4 regions of the Pseudomonas sp. Marseille-Q0931 genome follow, and region 1 is predicted to be linked to each of the others. Evidence: predicted binding sites of a transcription regulator. Region 1 holds the regulator's gene; each other region holds the start of a gene.
The links. The regulator FliA, encoded in region 1, starts transcription of late flagellar genes. The targets are predictions, from matches to a motif close to CTAAAGTTTNNNNNNNNNNNGCCGNTAA.
Positions count from the first base shown of each region.

Region 2: P3C50_RS16980 (methyl-accepting chemotaxis protein) is a predicted target of FliA. The motif match lies at 1,722-1,749, and genes of this name have one in related genera.
Region 3: P3C50_RS20335 (methyl-accepting chemotaxis protein) is a predicted target of FliA. The motif match lies at 2,153-2,180, and genes of this name have one in related genera.
Region 4: P3C50_RS23095 (methyl-accepting chemotaxis protein) is a predicted target of FliA. The motif match lies at 3,043-3,070, and genes of this name have one in related genera.

Region 1 is NZ_CALNWT010000001.1:430,691-434,900, forward strand. It holds gene flhF (flagellar biosynthesis protein FlhF) at 1-1,002, shown strand, start outside; gene fleN (flagellar synthesis regulator FleN) at 1,116-1,946, shown strand; gene fliA (RNA polymerase sigma factor FliA) at 1,943-2,689, shown strand; gene P3C50_RS02180 (chemotaxis response regulator CheY) at 2,789-3,163, shown strand; gene P3C50_RS02185 (protein phosphatase CheZ) at 3,183-3,971, shown strand; gene P3C50_RS02190 (chemotaxis protein CheA) at 3,984-4,210, shown strand, end outside.
Region 2 is NZ_CALNWT010000010.1:187,764-191,973, reverse strand. It holds gene P3C50_RS16980 (methyl-accepting chemotaxis protein) at 1-1,533, opposite strand, end outside; gene P3C50_RS16975 (DUF1329 domain-containing protein) at 2,098-3,441, opposite strand; gene trmB (tRNA (guanosine(46)-N7)-methyltransferase TrmB) at 3,683-4,210, opposite strand, start outside.
Region 3 is NZ_CALNWT010000014.1:114,691-118,900, forward strand. It holds gene P3C50_RS20330 ([protein-PII] uridylyltransferase) at 1-177, shown strand, start outside; gene P3C50_RS20335 (methyl-accepting chemotaxis protein) at 216-2,108, opposite strand; gene dapC (succinyldiaminopimelate transaminase) at 2,310-3,506, shown strand; gene P3C50_RS20345 (Na+/H+ antiporter) at 3,671-4,210, opposite strand, start outside.
Region 4 is NZ_CALNWT010000020.1:6,090-10,299, forward strand. It holds gene P3C50_RS23085 (glutamine synthetase family protein) at 1-762, opposite strand, end outside; gene P3C50_RS23090 (hypothetical protein) at 883-1,044, opposite strand; gene P3C50_RS23095 (methyl-accepting chemotaxis protein) at 1,199-2,770, opposite strand; gene P3C50_RS23100 (FAD-dependent oxidoreductase) at 3,112-4,188, opposite strand; gene P3C50_RS23105 (AraC family transcriptional regulator) at 4,185-4,210, opposite strand, start outside.

The DNA of each region.
Region 1 (4,210 bases):
ACCCTGGTCAAGCCGCAGCGCCCGGTCGAAGCCGCTGTACCTGCTACGCCTGCGGTCGACCCGCGCGCACTGGAAGCCATGCGCTTCGAGCTGCACGGCTTGCGTGAGCTGATCGAAGTACAGCTGGGTTCCATCGCCTGGGGGCAGTTGCAGAATCGCCGCCCGCAGCAGGCCAATCTGTGGCGCCGCCTGCAGCGCATGGGGCTGTCTGCCGAGCTGTCGCAGGCGCTGCTGAGCAAGGTGGCCGGCGTTGCCGAGCCGCGTCAGGCCTGGCGTATGCTGCTGGCGCATCTGGCTCACGCGATCAGTACGCCCAAGGTCGAGCCGCTGGAAGAGGGCGGAGTGATCGCTCTGGTCGGTCCGGCCGGCATGGGCAAGACCACCACCCTGGCCAAGCTGGCCGCACGTTACGTGCTTAAGTACGGCTCGCAACAGGTCGCTCTGGTGAGCATGGACAGCTTCCGTATTGGCGCGCAGGAGCAGCTCAAGACCCTGGGGCGCATTCTCGGTGTGTCGGTGACTCAGGTCGATCCTGGTCAGTCTCTGCTGCAGGCGCTGGCGCCGCTGGCCAAGAAACGCGTGGTGCTGGTCGATACCGCTGGCCTGCCAGGCAACGATCCGGCGCTGCGTATGCAGCTGGAGAGCCTGGCCTCGGCACGCATCAAGGCGAAGAATTATCTGGTATTGGCCGCAACAAGTCAGAGCCAAGTGCTCAAGGCGGCCTACCATAGTTACAAGCGTTGTGGCCTTTCAGGCTGCATACTGACGAAGCTGGATGAAGCCGCGAGTCTGGGTGAGGTTTTAGGTCTGGCTATAGGCCAGCAACTGCCGGTAGCCTATGTGACGGACGGGCCGCGGATTCCGGATGACCTGCAAGTGCCGCGTAGCCATCAGTTGGTCAGCCGCGCAGTGGGGCTGCAGGCCGCCGAGGAGCCGAGTGAAGACGCCATGGCGCAGATGTTCGCCGGCCTCTATCACAATCCGGCCAAGCGAGCCGGCTGAAGCGGCGAGAATGTTGCACCCTCCCGCCACGTGGCGCGGGAGTGAACGGCCTCAACGGGTGTTTTCAACGGCCTGTAGGGCCAAGTCGAAGTTAGACAAGGTGTAGAAAGAACATGGCTATGCATCCCGTACAGGTGATTGCGGTTACTGGCGGCAAGGGTGGCGTCGGCAAGACCAATGTGTCGGTCAATCTGTCCATGGCCCTGGCCGATCTCGGCCGTCGGGTGATGCTGATGGACGCTGACCTGGGCCTGGCCAACGTCGACGTTCTGTTGGGACTCACGCCCAAGCGCACCCTGGCTGATGTCATCTCGGGTGAATGCGATCTGCGTGACGTCCTGCTGCAGGGGCCGGGCGGCATCCGCATCGTGCCGGCAGCGTCCGGCACACAGAGCATGGTCAGTCTCACGCCGATGCAGCATGCAGGCTTGATCCAGGCATTCAGTGACATCAGCGAAAATCTTGACGTGCTGGTGATCGACACCGCTGCCGGCATCGGCGATGCGGTCGTCAGCTTCGTGCGTGCTGCGCAGGAGATCCTCGTGGTGGTGTGCGATGAGCCCACCTCGATTACCGATGCCTACGCGCTGATCAAGCTGCTCAATCGCGATCACGGCATCAGTCGCTTCCGTGTATTGGCCAATATGGCCCATAGCCCGCAGGAAGGACGCAATCTCTTTGCTAAGCTGACCAAGGTGACGGATCGTTTCCTCGATGTCGCCCTGCAGTATGTCGGTGCCGTGCCCTACGATGAATGTGTGCGTAAGGCCGTGCAGAAGCAGCGCGCCGTTTATGAAGCCTTCCCTCGATCCAAGTGCGCCCTGGCGTTCAAGGCGATAGCTCAGAAGGTAGATACCTGGCCGTTACCGGCCAATCCTCGTGGTCATCTGGAGTTTTTCGTCGAGCGTCTGGTGCAACAACCGACCGCAGACTCGGCCGTATGACAGCAGCCTCTGGACTTCGTATGTACAACAAGGCTCAGGCGCAGGACTCCCAGCACCAGCTGATCGAGCGCTATGCGCCGCTGGTCAAGCGCATCGCCTACCACCTGCTGGCCCGCTTGCCGGCCAGCGTGCAGGTCGATGATCTTATCCAGGCCGGCATGATCGGCCTGCTCGAAGCCTCGCGCAAATACGACTCCAGCAAGGGCGCCAGTTTCGAGACCTTCGCGGGTATCCGTATCCGTGGCTCCATGCTCGACGAGGTGCGCAAGGGCGATTGGGCGCCGCGTTCGGTGCACCGCAACAGCCGTATGGTCAGCGATGCTATTCGTGTCGTTGAAGCAAGAACTGGGCGCGACGCTAAAGATCACGAGGTCGCGGCCGAACTCCAATTGAGTCTGGAGGATTACTACGGCATTCTTGGCGACACTTTGGGCAGCCGCCTGTTCAGCTTCGACGACCTGTTGCAGGACGGCGAGCATGGCGGGCTGCACGAAGACGCCGGACACACTCACCTCGAACCTTCGCGGGACCTCGAAGACGAACGCTTCCAGGCGGCCTTGGCCGATGCCATCGCCGGTTTGCCGGAGCGCGAACGTCTGGTGCTGGCGCTGTATTACGATGAAGAACTGAACTTGAAGGAAATCGGTGAAGTGCTGGGGGTTAGCGAGTCACGCGTGAGCCAGTTGCACAGCCAGTGCGCGGCGCGTCTGCGCTCGCGGCTGAGTGAATGGCGTGCTGGCTGAAGGCGGCGTACTCGCAGGCGCAAACGGTTTCACGATTAAAGGACGTAGTTGCAAGCGCAATACGTTTGGGACTGTACGGAGGTCGACTTGGACAAGAACATGAAAATCCTCATCGTTGACGATTTCTCGACGATGCGACGGATCATCAAGAACCTCTTGCGGGATTTGGGTTTCACCAACACCGCGGAAGCCGATGACGGCACCTCGGCACTGCCGATGCTGCAAAGCGGCAGTTTCGACTTTCTGGTGACCGACTGGAACATGCCCGGCATGACCGGCATCGACCTGCTGCGTGCCGTACGCGCCGACGAGCGCCTCAAGCACCTGCCGGTGCTGATGGTGACCGCTGAAGCCAAGCGCGATCAGATCATCGAGGCGGCCCAGGCCGGCGTGAACGGCTATGTAGTCAAACCCTTCACCGCTCAGGTGCTGAAGGAAAAGATCGAGAAGATCTTCGAGCGGGTCAACGGCTGATGCCGGCCGCGAGGGTGCTATGGAACACGATGACTCCACGCTGGGTGACCTTGAATCGTCCCTGAAAACCAATGCCCGTGAGCTGGTCGATAGCCTCGAAAAAGGTAACTTCGGCAACGCGGTGCAACTGATCAACGAGCTCAACAAGGTTCGTGATCGCGGGCTGTATCACGAGGTCGGCAAACTGACCCGTGAACTGCACAACGCCATTGTCAATTTTCAACTCGATCCGCGTATGCCGCATGCCCAGGAGCTGTCGCAGATTGCCGACGCTACCGAGCGGCTGAACTACGTCGTGACCATGACCGAGAAGGCTGCCAACCGGACCATGGATCTGGTCGAACAGAGCGCGCCGCTGGTCAATGATCTGAGCGATGAAGCGCAGAGCCTGAACGTCGAATGGGGCCGCTTTATGCGCCGTGAAATCGGTGCCGACGGTTTTCGCGAGCTGGCCAAGCGTGTCGAGCTGTTCCTCGCCCGCAGTGAGCGAGATGGCGCCAAGCTCTCAGGCCATCTCAACGACATTCTGCTGGCGCAGGACTACCAGGACCTTACCGGTCAGGTGATCAAGCGTGTCACCCAACTGGTGACCGAAGTGGAAAGCAACCTGCTCAAGCTGATGCTCATGGCCAGCCAGGTCGACCGTTTCGCCGGTATTCAGCACGACCACGAAGTGCTGCGCGCCGAACAGGAAAAATTAAAAGAACCATCGCGGGGTGAAGGTCCGCAGATTCATGCCGATAAGCGTGATGACGTTGCCTCCAGCCAGGACGATGTCGACGACCTGCTGTCCAGTCTAGGGTTCTAAGGAGCACACAATATGAGCTTCGGCGCCGATGAAGAGATCCTCCAGGATTTCCTGGTAGAGGCCGGCGAGATTCTCGAACAGTTGTCCGAACAGTTAGTCGAGCTGGAAAGCCGACCGGACGACATGAACCTGCTCAATGCCATCTTTCGCGGTTTCCATACCGTCAAGGGCGGAGCGGGCTTCCTCCAGCTCAACGAGCTGGTGGAGTGCTGCCATATCGCCGAAAACGTCTTCGACAT
Region 2 (4,210 bases), on a different contig from region 1:
GGTGCGCTTGGACAGCACCCGCACCTCGTCGGCCACCACCGAGAAGCCGCGGCCGTGCTCGCCGGCACGCGCCGCCTCGATGGCCGCGTTGAGCGCGAGCAGGTTGGTCTGGTCGGCAATGCTGGCGATGGTGGAGAGAATCGAGCTGATCTCGTTGGAGTGACGGTGCAGCTCGTCGATGATGCGCCCGGCGCCTTCGACCTCCTCGGCCAGCAACGAGATGGACTCCTGACTGCGCTCCACCTGGCGGCGACCTTCCACGCTGAGACTGACCGAGTCCACGGCCTGGCCGGAAGCGGTTTCGGCGTTACGCGAGATTTCCTGGGTAGCGGACGCCATCTGCGTCACCGCGGTGGCCACCAGATGCAGCTCGGACTGGTGCTGCTGCACGCGCTGGTTCTGTGCATCGGCATCCTGCGCCACCTGCCCGGACTCGCTGCTCAGCGCCACGGCGACATCGCGCAGGCGCGAGATGATGCCGTGCAACTGGTCGATGAAGCGGTTGAAACTGCTCGACAGCTGGCCGATCTCGTCGTTGGAATTGACCGGCAGGCGCTGGGTCAGGTCGCCGTTACCGGCGGCGATGGCGTTGAGGTTGCGGCGAATCTGCTCCAGGTCGCGGAACAGCACGCGGCCGAGCAACGCCAGCACCAGAATGGCAACGACCAGCATGCCGGTGCCGATGACCAGTTGCACGAACAGCTGGTGACGCACCGGAGCGAGCACCTTGGCCTTGTCCATGACCATCACGAAGGTCCAGCGCGTGTTGGGAATCTCGACCGCGAACAGCAGGCTCTCGGTACCGGCCACATCGGCCTCGGCCAGGCGGCGCTGTTGCACCAGCGCCTTGAGCTGCTCGCCGCCCAGCGTCGGCGAAAAATCGGAGGCCGACTTGGTGCGCCAGTCCTTGTCCGGATGCGCGATCATCTGCCCGCTCTGGTCGATCAGCAGTGCGTAGCCGTCGCCGGGAATGCTCAATTTGCCGATGGTCTCGGTCAGCGTATCGAGCGTCAGGTTGGCGCCGACTACTCCGATCAACGAACCGTCGCGGCGCGCCGGGTAGGCGATGGTCACCACGTAGGCGCCATCGGTGAGCGAGACGTAAGGATCGCTGATGAACACGTCGTTGTTCTTCTCGGCGCCCTGGTACCAACCGCGCTGACGCGGATCGTAGTTCTTCAGGATCACGCTCGGGTCGTTCTGCAGCATCCGGCCATCGTTGGTGCCGATGTAGGTGATGTTGAAGGCGAAGGTCGCCCAGGTCTGCTGCAGCAGGATGTGCGGAGCGATTTGCGGCTGCTGCACCAGGCTGGTCGAGGTGGTTTTCACAGCGTTGATGCGGTCGTGCATCCAGTTGCCGAGGTTGACCGAAACCGACTGGGCGAAGCCGTCGATGTCCCGCTGCAGGGTGTCGTTGACCGTCCTGTCGAGAGAGGAAACGCTCTGCCAGATCAGCGTGATGCTGACCAGCGATAACAGCGCCGCCGCCGTCAGGGTGATCTTCAGGCGCAGCGGCAAATCCTTGATGTTCATGCGAAGGACTCCATCGATGGCGGGCTGGGCTGGCCAACCGCCGTTGAAAGCCAGATCCGTGCGCAGCGATGGGCCAAAAGAGCAGAAGCCTGTGGACAAGCTTTCCGCGCAGGGCGTTATCACCGGAATCTGGAAACAGTTTGGGGTGCCCGAGAACCTGGGTAGTGCTAACGGGCATACGCGGGTAATAAGCGACCACGCGCCGGAAAAATTGAAACCGAAGATGCGCAGAAACGCTGAAAGTATCGATTTAGAGCGGTTTCTTAGATCCGAGCGTGACTATACGTGGCGTTTCCGCTCAATGCACCAAGCAGGTCGTCACATGCGCAGGCACGACAACTTCGAGCTGGGCGTCTATCGCGCCAACGGCCGGACGGACCGTGCCGCTGCATGTAGTCGTCATCCAGGACGAAAGGCTTCGCGGACGAGTCCGCTCCCACAAGAACAGTTGTGCCGGCGCTGCGCGCGCCGACCTTCTGTGGAAGCGGACTTGTCCGCGATAATGCTGTAGTGCGCGAGCGGCAGCCGCAGCTGGCGATGCGCTGGTCGCGCGGATGATGCGGCTCAGTTGCCTTCGCGGCGCAACGCCTGCGGGGTGAAGTCGCGCGGGCTCAGCCGGGCGTTGAAGTCGTACATCTTCTCGTTGTTGTCCAGGCCGTCAGCGAAGTAGCGGCCGCCCTTGAGGTCATAGATGGTCTCCAGGGTCGAGCCGAACATCGGCGCATCGTAGTAGCTGATCGGATGCGCTTCCTGCAGGCCGACCAGGTTGCCGCTGCGGTCATACAGATCGACGGCGAGGATCTGCCAGCTGTCTTCGTCCAGATAAAAGCGGCGTTTGCCGTACGGGTGGCTGAAGCCGGTGCGCAGGTCCGCCTCGACCACCCAGACGCGGTGCAGCTCGTAGCGCAGCAGTTCGGGGTTGATGTGCTTGGCCTGGAGGATATCGGCGTACGGAATGCCCTGCTGGTGAACCGCGTAGCTGTTGTAGGGCACCAGCATCTCGCGCTTGCCCAACAGCTGCCATTCATAGCGGTCCGGGGCGCCGTTGTAGGCGTCCACCTGGTCGGCGGTGGCCATGCCGTTGGTATCGGGCTGCAGGGTGTCATAGGCGAGCATCGGCAGGCGACGCACACGGCGCTCGCCGCGGTTGAAGCGCCAGGCCTTGCGGATGGCCAGCACCTGATCGAGCGTTTCCTGCACCACCAGTGCCGAGCCAGCCAGTTTGGCCGGCGCCACGACCTTGTACTTGTAGAAGAACAAGGTGTTGTCCAGATCCTGCGGGGCAACGCCTTCACGGCCGTAGAGGAAATAGATGTCGCGCTCGAGCTTGAGCAGGTTGTAGCTGCCATTGGCGAGTACCGCCGCCTGGTTGGTGGCCATGCTGATCTGGTCGCCACGGTAGCGCATGATGTGGTTCCAGATGGCTTCCTGGCCGTTCTGCGGCATGGGGAACGGCACGCCGGCCGCCGCGCCCTGCACACCATTGCCGCCAGAGATCAGTTCGGCATTCAGCGCGTTGAAACGGGTCGCGTCGTAGATACGCTGCGGAGCCGCCGCGCTGCGGCGAGTCGGGAAGACCCGCAGGTAGAAGCTGGGGTACTGCTGCAGCAGGGTCTTGAGGCCGACCGGCAATTGCTGCTCGTATTGCGCCAGGTTCTGGCTGTCGACGCGATACAGCAGCTTGTCGTCCGCGAAGGGGTCCGGGTGGTGCATGCCCGGCTGGTAACCGGCTGGCGGTGTCGCTTGGCCGCCTGTCCAGGCCGGAATGGTACCGGCAGCATTGCCCGCACGCTCACCGCCCAACGGGGTCAGGTCCTGCTCCAGGCGCGCAGCCTGGCTGGCATCGACCTTGGCCTGAGCCTGAAAGGCCAGGGCGGTCAGTAGAAGAATGGAAACCGATCTCAACACAATGCTCTCCTTGCGACGCCATGGCAGCGACGTCGCCAATATCTACACGCCTTGCAGACGCGTTTATCGTTGTTGTGTGATGAGAGCCTGCCTCACGAGCTCGCGAGCGCCCACGCGCAGCGGATCATGAACAGGTTCTGAGGTGAGGTGCCGTCCTGGCCGCCGGGTTATCCCGATCTGATCGTGCATCCTGCCGGTTCTAAGCGTGGGGCGATCCTGATCGACCAGGGTCGCCCGGTCATCATTCCTGGCGCTGGAACTTGAGGTCCCATACACCATGGCCAAGACGCTCGCCGCGGCGTTCGAACTTGGTCACCGGGCGCTCTTCTGGGCGCGGCACATAGGTGCCATCTGCAGCAAGGTTGCGATAACCCGGCGCGACGTTCATCACCTCGAGCATGTGCTCGGCGTAATTTTCCCAGTCGGTGGCCATATGCAGCACGCCGCCGATCTTCAGCTTGCTGCGCACCAGCTCGGCGAAAGCCGGCTGCACGATGCGGCGTTTGTGGTGGCGCGACTTGTGCCAGGGATCAGGGAAGAACAGCAGCACGCGATCCAGGCTGGCATCGGCAACGCAGTCACGCAGCACTTCCAGCGCATCGCAGCTGTACACGCGGATATTGCTCAGGTTCTGCGTCATCGCGCCATTGAGCAAGGCACCCACGCCCGGCTTGTGTACCTCGACGCCAATGAAGTCCTGCTCGGGCGCGGCAGCGGCCATCTCCAGGGTGGAGTGGCCCATGCCGAAACCGATTTCGAAGGTGCGCGG
Region 3 (4,210 bases), on a different contig from region 1:
TCGCTGCAGAACGCCAAAATCGCCACCCTCGGCGAGCGCGTCGAAGACGTATTCTTCATTACCGACGACAAAGGCCAGCCGCTGTCCGACCCCGAGTTCTGCGCGCGCCTGCAGGAAGCGATCATCGCCAAGCTCGCCGAGCCAAGTGCCCCGAGCACGACGCAGATCACCTTCTGAGCAGCTGGATGCGGCGGGCGCCGCACCCTGGACCGGAGTCAGATCCTGAAGCTGTCCACCAGTTGCTTGAGGCGGCGGACCTGCTGATCCAGCTCGGTACAGGCGCTGAGGCTGGACTGCAGGTTGCGCACGCCATCCTGGTTCAGCGTGTTGATCTCGGTGATGTCCATGTTCAGGCTCTCGATCACCGAGGTCTGCTCCTCGGTGGCGGTGGCCACTGACTGGTTCATGCCGTCGATTTCACCGATGCGATGGGTCACCCCGCGCAGGTTCTCGCCGGCCTGCCCACCGATGCGCACACTGTCGTCACTGAAGCGACGACTCTCGGCCATGGTCGCCACGGCGTCACGGGCTCCAGCCTGCAGTTGCTCGATCATCTGCTGGATCTCCAGCGCCGAGCTCTGCGTGCGCTGCGCCAGGTTGCGCACCTCATCGGCGACCACGGCAAAACCTCGCCCGGCCTCACCGGCACGCGCCGCCTCGATGGCGGCGTTGAGCGCCAGCAGGTTGGTCTGCTCGGAAATGCCCTTGATCACATCGAGAATCTGGCCGATGTCGTTGCTCTTCTCGCTGAGCAGTTCGATATGCCGACCGGAAGCCTGGATCTTCTCCGACAGCTCCCCCATCGAACTCAGGGTCCGTTCCACCATGCCCTGGCCTTCCTCGGCGTCACGGCGCGCATCACTGGCCTGCACGGAAGCATCGGCAGCATTGCGCGCGATCTCCTGGGCGGCTGCACCGAGCTCGTTGATCGCGGCGGCGACGCTGTCGGTGCGCGCGGCCTGTTCACTGGAGTTACCCATGGAGGCATTGGACGCCTGCACCACGGTGCTGACCCGTGCATGCACCTCGCGGGTCGCCGAGGCCACTTCGCGGATGGATTCGTGAATACGCTCGACGAAGCGGTTGAAGGCCCCCGCCAACTCACCGAACTCGTCGCCGGAGGCGATCGTCAGGCGCTGGGTCAGATCCCCCTCACCTTCGGCGATGCCGCCCATGGCGTGGCTCATCACGTGCAGCGGACGCAGCAGGATACGGATCAGCGCACCAAGCAGGATCAGGATGGCAACCACGCCGATGATCGTGACCATCAGCGCAGACACGCGAAACTCGCTGAGCGCGGCGAACGCCTTGCCCTCATCGACGGATAAACCGACGTACCAGCGCACGCCCGACAGCCCCTTCACTGGCAGGAAGGTGACCAGACGAGCGCTACCCTCGATGGACGAAGCATCCTGCAGGCCAGGTTGCAGACGTGGTGCACCGCTGGGGAATAGGTCCGCCAGGGTCTTGAGCACCAGGCTCTTGTCGGGATGCACCAGCACCGTGCCCTTCTCGTCGACCAGGAAGGCGTAGCCCATGCCGCCGAGATCGAAGGAATTGAGGATGTCATCAACCGTCTGCAATTTCAGGTCGCCGCCGACCACACCCTGCAGGGCACCGCCAACGCTGACCGGTCGGGTGATGGTGATCAGCAGACCGTCACGCGGATCGGCCGCCAGGTAAGGCTCGGTAAGGCCTGGCCCGCCGCTGCCCACCGCACTCTTGTACCAGGGACGCTGACGAGGATCGTAACCGGCAGGCAACTCGCTGGCCGGGAACTGGGTATAGGTGCCGTCAGCCTGGCCGAAATAGGCATAAAGGAAGGCCGATGCGATGCTGCGATGCTGCAGGTTGCGGCGCAGTGGTTCGGGCGAGCTGTCGTCCTGGACAGATTCGGCGAGGTTATCCAGCAACTGCATGCGCCCATCGAGCCAGTGCTGGATGTTGCCAGTGGAGACGATTCCGACGTCGTTCAGATAGTTGGACAGATTGTCGCGGATCGCATTGCGTTGCAGGTAATCGTTATACAAGGCAAATGACGCGAAAGCCGCGATGACCACCAGGGAAGCAGCCAGCATGATCTTGTGACTGAATTTGAGGGTGCGCATGGAGAGAACTCGCCGGAAGAAGGGATGAACGGGTGACATGAGGATTATCGGCTGAGCGTGTGCCGTCTTGAGCTACACAGGCATCGGTTTGGCGACCTAAACGGATGGAAAACGGACGGACAAAGGGAATTTCCCCAAAGGGCCTGCCGTGCTAGTGTCGCCAGCTTTGTCGCCGCCTCATAAAGGACCCGTCGGATCATCATGAACCACGCCCTCGCCCAGTTGCAGCCCTACCCGTTCGAAAAGCTCCGCGCCCTGCTTGCCGGCGTGCAACCTGCCGCCGACCGCTCGCCGATCGCCCTGTCGATCGGCGAGCCCAAGCACCGCTCACCGGACTTCGTCGGCCAGGCCCTGACCGCCAACCTCGACAAGCTGGCTGTGTATCCGACCACCCTGGGCCTGCCCGAACTGCGCCAGAGCATTGCCAACTGGTGCGAACGCCGTTTCGGCGTGCCGGCAGGCTGGCTGGATGCCGCGCGCCACGTGCTGCCGGTCAACGGTACGCGCGAGGCGCTGTTCGCCTTCACCCAGACGGTGGTCGACCGCGATGCCAGGGGCCTGGTAGTCAGCCCCAATCCGTTCTATCAGATCTACGAAGGCGCCGCGTTCCTTGCCGGTGCCGAGCCGCACTATCTGCCGTGCCTGGAAGCTCACGGCTTCAACCCGGATTTCGAGGCAGTGCCGGCAGAGGTCTGGCAACGCTGCCAGATCCTGTTCCTCTGCTCGCCCGGCAATCCCACCGGCGCGCTGATCCCGGTCGAGACTCTGAAAAAACTGATCGCCCTGGCTGATGAACACGACTTCGTCATCGCCGCCGACGAGTGCTACAGCGAACTGTACTTCGACGAAGATACTCCGCCTCCGGGCCTGCTCAGCGCCTGCGCCGAGCTGGGCCGCAGCGATTTCAAACGCTGCGTGGTGTTCCATAGCCTGTCCAAGCGCTCCAACCTGCCGGGCCTGCGCTCCGGCTTCGTCGCCGGCGACGCCGGGATCCTCAAGGATTTCCTGCTGTACCGCACCTACCATGGCTGTGCCATGCCGGTGCAGACCCAGCTGGCCAGCGTAGCGGCCTGGAACGACGAGGCGCATGTGCGTGCCAACCGTGATCTGTATCGTGAGAAGTTCGATGCGGTGCTGAAAATTCTGGCCCCGGTAATGGACGTTCAGCGCCCGGACGGCGGTTTCTACCTGTGGGCTCGCACGCCGGGTGACGACACCCTGTTCACCCGCGACCTGTTCGCCAGCGAACACGTGACCGTGGTGCCGGGCTCGTATCTGTCGCGCGAGGTCGATGGCGTCAATCCGGGTGCCGGACGCGTGCGCATGGCGCTGGTCGCGCCCCTGGCAGAATGCATCGAGGCCGCCGAGCGCATCGCCCGCTTCATTCGCGGCGCCTGAAGCCCTCTATAGTCGTGGCTAAAGCCCCTCCCCCAGGAACCTGGCATACGGAGGGCCTGAGCCCGTAGGGCGGGTGCAACCCGCCCCCTGCCCGCTGCCGAGGCAGGGCCCGGCGGATTGTTCGCTTCGCGCCTGAATCCGCCCTACGAATGAACGCGGGCGCCTCAGCTATTGTGTAGACGCGCCTCGGCGATATCCAGATCGCGCAGAATTTCGGTCAGCATGTCGTCATCCAGCTCGTTGTCCTTACGCATGCGGTACAGCTCCAGCCGCTGAGTGCGCAGTGCCTGCAGACGCAGGCGGTACTCCAGACGATCCACTTCGCGCTGCTGCTCCCGCGACTCCTCGCCGTCGCGGGCACGCTCGAGCAGGTCGCGGTATTCGCTCATCAGCCGGGCCTTGACCTCCGCCGAGGAAATCGCGCCCTCGGCATTGGCCGCGCGCTCGTCCTCGGATTCCAGGTAGCGAATCGCCGACTCCAGTATCACTGCACGATGACGATTGAGTTCACGCTCGCGCAAGGCCGCATTGTCCTGAGGCAGGCGCGGCAATATCCGCGGTAAAGCCACACTGGCCACCAGCAGCGAGAGCAGGATCACCCCGGCGGCGAGCAGAATCAGCAGATCACGCTGGGGAAACGCCTGGCCACTGTTGAGCAGCAACGGCAGCGACATCACGCCAGCCAGGGTTACCGCCCCACGCAC
Region 4 (4,210 bases), on a different contig from region 1:
TTTGGCCATGAAGCAGGCCTGCATGCCATGGGCATGAGCCACGCCTTTGACCAGGCGCTTGTAGCGCACCGCCTGGTCCATGGCCGCCAGCGCCGGGCCATGCTCCAGGGTGATCTCTACCTGGCCGGGGGCGTATTCGGAAATTGCCGTGCGCGCGGGAATCCCTTGCGCCTTGCAGGCAGCATAGAGATCACGCAGGAAGGGCTCGATTTGCTCCAGCTCGCGCAAACCATAAACCTGGGTCTGTCGTGGGCGGCCGCCATCGGCGTCCAGCGCCGGCTGCGGGCGCCCCTGGGCATCGCGCTTCTGGTCGAGCAGGTAGAACTCCAGTTCGCAGGCCATCACCGGGTGGTAGCCGTCGGCCTCCAGCTGCTCGATCACCCGCACCAGCAGCTGCCGCGGATCGGCGGGCGTGGCCGGCAGGCCTTCGGTGGGGTGCATCGACACCTGCACGGCGGCGGTGGGCATCTGCCGCCAGGGCAGGCGCACCAGGCTGCCGGGCAATGGATAGGCGCGGCAGTCGATATCGCCGACCTCCCAGACCAGGCCGGTATCCTCGACATCCTCACCCTGGATGGACAGGCCGAGCATGGTGCTCGGCAGCGGCCGGCCGCTCTGGTACAGCGCCAGCAGTTCCTCGCGGTGCAGCAGCTTGCCGCGCGGCACACCGTTGGCATCGAGGATAAACAACTCGATCAATTCGATATCGGGATTGCTGGCCAGGAATTCCTGGGCCTCCTGCACAGCAGCGAAAGTCGTCATATCGCACTCGCTTGCGCCAGTTGGGCGCTCGGTGTCCGCACGGCCCGTTCGACTCTCGAACAGGTGGCGCAGGCAGACAAATAGGCATCAGCGGCTGCGGACATGGCGCAGCCATCGGTGTCAGCGGGTGGGGACGGCGTCCGGCGGGCGCGCGTGGCGACAATGCCACAGCGCCCAGAAGGCGAGGATGATCGTCAGCAGCGGGTTGAGCCGCTCCAACAGGCGCCGCCGCGCAGGCGCGCGGTACAGCGGAACATGGACTTGGCAGGCCAGGGAGATCATGGCTTGGCAGCGTCGCACAGGGTTTGACGTGCGTTAAATCGGGTTTTTCATACGCTTGGTTATGCGCTGGCTAAACAATCCTGCCCATGCAAACCAAATCGGCCCGCAGGGTGCGCCGTGTGCGCACCATTAATCACACGACAGACAGCGCATCCTACGGCTCCGGCCGATAGCCCAGACGCAAACCACCCCAATGCCGCCCACGCACCATGATCGGCACCGACAGGTCGTGCATCAGCTCGCCGGTATCGCGCATGTAGGTCTGCAGCAATAGCGCCTGTGTGTGGCTGCCGCAACGGATGCCGGTGCGGTCGTTGAACAGGCGCTTGCCACGGCTGCGGGTGGCATCCAGCGCCGGGTCGCCGCTGGGCGGGTGGTTGAATGCGGCGTTATGGGTCGGCACGTAGCCTTCCGGCGTAGTGGAAATGGCGAATACCAGCCCTTCGTGGCGCTTGAGCAGAGGCTCCTGCAGCGCCGGCAGTACCTGATCGGCGTACTGGTCGAAGCGCGTACGGTATTTCTGCGGCTGGGTACCTGCGATGGGTTGGTAGTGGCGGTCGAACAGGTCGTCGAGGCTGATGCGACCACCCTGCAGGTCCTGCTCGAACTGTGCGGCGATGGCTGCCGCGCCTTCGCGGGCCAGGTCATAGGCGCGCTGGTGATAGTCGTCCAGGCCCACTTCGGCGAGCTGTTCGCTGACCGTCTCGGCCTGCCCGACCAGGTGATCGGCGGCAGCGGCCAGTTGCCGCGTCTGCCCCTCGCTGCCCTGCACGTCATCCTGCAGCTGCAGCGCGGCCGCCGACAGGCTGGCCAGGCGCTGGTGATTGTCGGCAGTGCCGGCGCTGATCTGCGCCACTTGCTGTTCGACCTCCTCGGCTTGATCGGCAATGCCGTGCAGGCGGCTGCCGGCCGTCTCGATCTGCTGCGCGGCCTGTTCCAGCTCGACGCTCTGGCGCTGAATATGAGCGACCACCGCCGTGCTCTGCTGGCGGATGTCGGCGATCATCTGGCTGACTTCCTCGGTGGCACTGGCGGTGCGCGCGGCGAGGTTGCGCACCTCGTCGGCGACCACGGCAAAACCACGGCCCATCTCACCGGCGCGCGCGGCCTCGATGGCGGCGTTGAGCGCCAGCAGGTTGGTCTGGCTGGCGATGGACTGGATCACCTGGGTGACCTGCTCGATCTGTTCGGTACGGCTGCCCAGGCCGTCGATCAGCTCGCGGCTGGCCAGGGTCTGCGCGCTAAGCTGCTGCATGCGCTCGATAGCCTGGTTGAGCTCGGCCTGGCCGCTGGCACTGGCTTCACGCACATGCTGCGCGGCAGCCAGGGTGTGCTCGGCACGGGCGGCGCTGTCCTGCTCGGTATGGGTAATGGCCTCAGACGCCTGACTGACCTGCTGCACCGCCGCCAGTTGCGACTGCAGGCGCTCGGCCAGGTGCTTGACGGCATGGGCCACCCTGGCCGCGGACAACGCGTTGTGGCAGGTATGCCGCGACAGGCCGCGGCTGAGTTCGACGAAATCGGTAGCGACAGCCTGTTTCGCGGCGGGAGCGGCATCGTCACGGCGCTGCCAGGGACCGAGCCACGGCCACAGCGCCAGCAACAGGAAGGACGGCACGCTGACGTAGGCCGGCAGTTGCACCTGCTGGTAGACCAGCATCAGCGCGGCCAGCCCCAGGGCGTGAAGAAGACAGGCAACGGGTGAACGGACAAAGGCAGCTTGCATGACCGACCTCAGAGTTCTTGTTCTGGTGCGCGAAGAGGCGCTGTAGGCGGACGGGGTCACGACGGGTTCCCTCCTGGAATATCCCACGCAACCTGGGCAGCAGGCTACGTGTACGACAGGCCCGGCGAAAAATCAGCGTATGCAGGCCGGGCACCATGACCGCGATTCGAGCAGCTTGGAAGCACCAGCACCATAAAACTTTGGTAGCACCCTGCCATGAATTTGGACGGTCAGCACTCTTGGCGGGCCGTTTCGTAAGAGCGCCATCCACTGTATCGACGCCTGACCGCGTGGCATTAGCGAGCGGCCGAAAACAACTCTACCTCGGCCTCGACAGCCGGCTATCCGACCATGCGATGGCGTTTCACGAAACGCCGGTCCAGCCAGTCCTTGCAATGTCCGTACAACCGCCCGCCAGCACTCCAGTCATGCCAGCCGAGCAGCGCCCCGCCGTCGCCAGTGGCGAGCAGCGCCAGGCTCTGCCATTGCGCACGGTACTGACGCAGCGGGCGATCCTCTAGCGCGGCCTGAAGGTTGGCAGCCAGTACCGGCGCCTGACGCACCGCAAAACGCCCGCTGCGGCGCATGCCGTCAAGGCTGGCGCTGTCGCCGACGGCGAAGATCTGGGCATGGGATTCGCTCTGCAGGGTCGGGCGAATGGCGATGAAGCCCGCTGCATCGCTGGCCAGCTGGCTGGCGGTCAGCCATGGCCAGGGTCGTGCGCCACTGGCCAGCAGCAGGCGCCGCCCGCGCCATACCGGCTCGTCGCCGCTGAGCAGCCAGTCATCCTCGATGCGCCCGATCGGACAATGCTCGCGCACCTGTACGCCACGCTGACGCAGATGGCCCAGTGCACGCAGGCGCAACCCCGGCGACAAACCATCGAGCAAGGTGCCGCCACAGAACAGCGCCAGCGCCGGCACCTGGTCGGCCAACGCCAGGGCCAGTTCCACACCGCCGGCACCGCCACCGAGAATGGCCATGCGCCGTGGCTCGGCCTGCCATTGCTGCCAGCCTTCGAGCAGCTTGTCGATGGGCCTGGCGGCCAGCACCTGCATGGCATCGCCCTGCTGCGGCGGAATGGCCATGCCGGCACCGACGTTGAGCGACAACCACTCGCTGTGCAGGCGGCGTCCGTCTTCGAGTTGCAGGATCCGCGCATCGGCATCGAATGAGGCGATCTCGCCCTCGATCAGATCGACCTTGGCCGCGCGGCACAACGGCTGCAATTCCACGCGGCAGTCCGCCGCGCTGAAGCGGCCGCTAATCAGCCCCGGCAACATGCCGGCGTACCAGGCCTCAGGGCCAAGGCTGAGCAGGGCGATGCGCCCCGGCGGGCGCTCCACCAGCGCCCAGCGGCGCAACACACCAAGATGGGCATGGCCAGCCCCGGCCAGGATCAGGTCGTACTGACTCATGCGTCGTTGCATCCATCGCGGT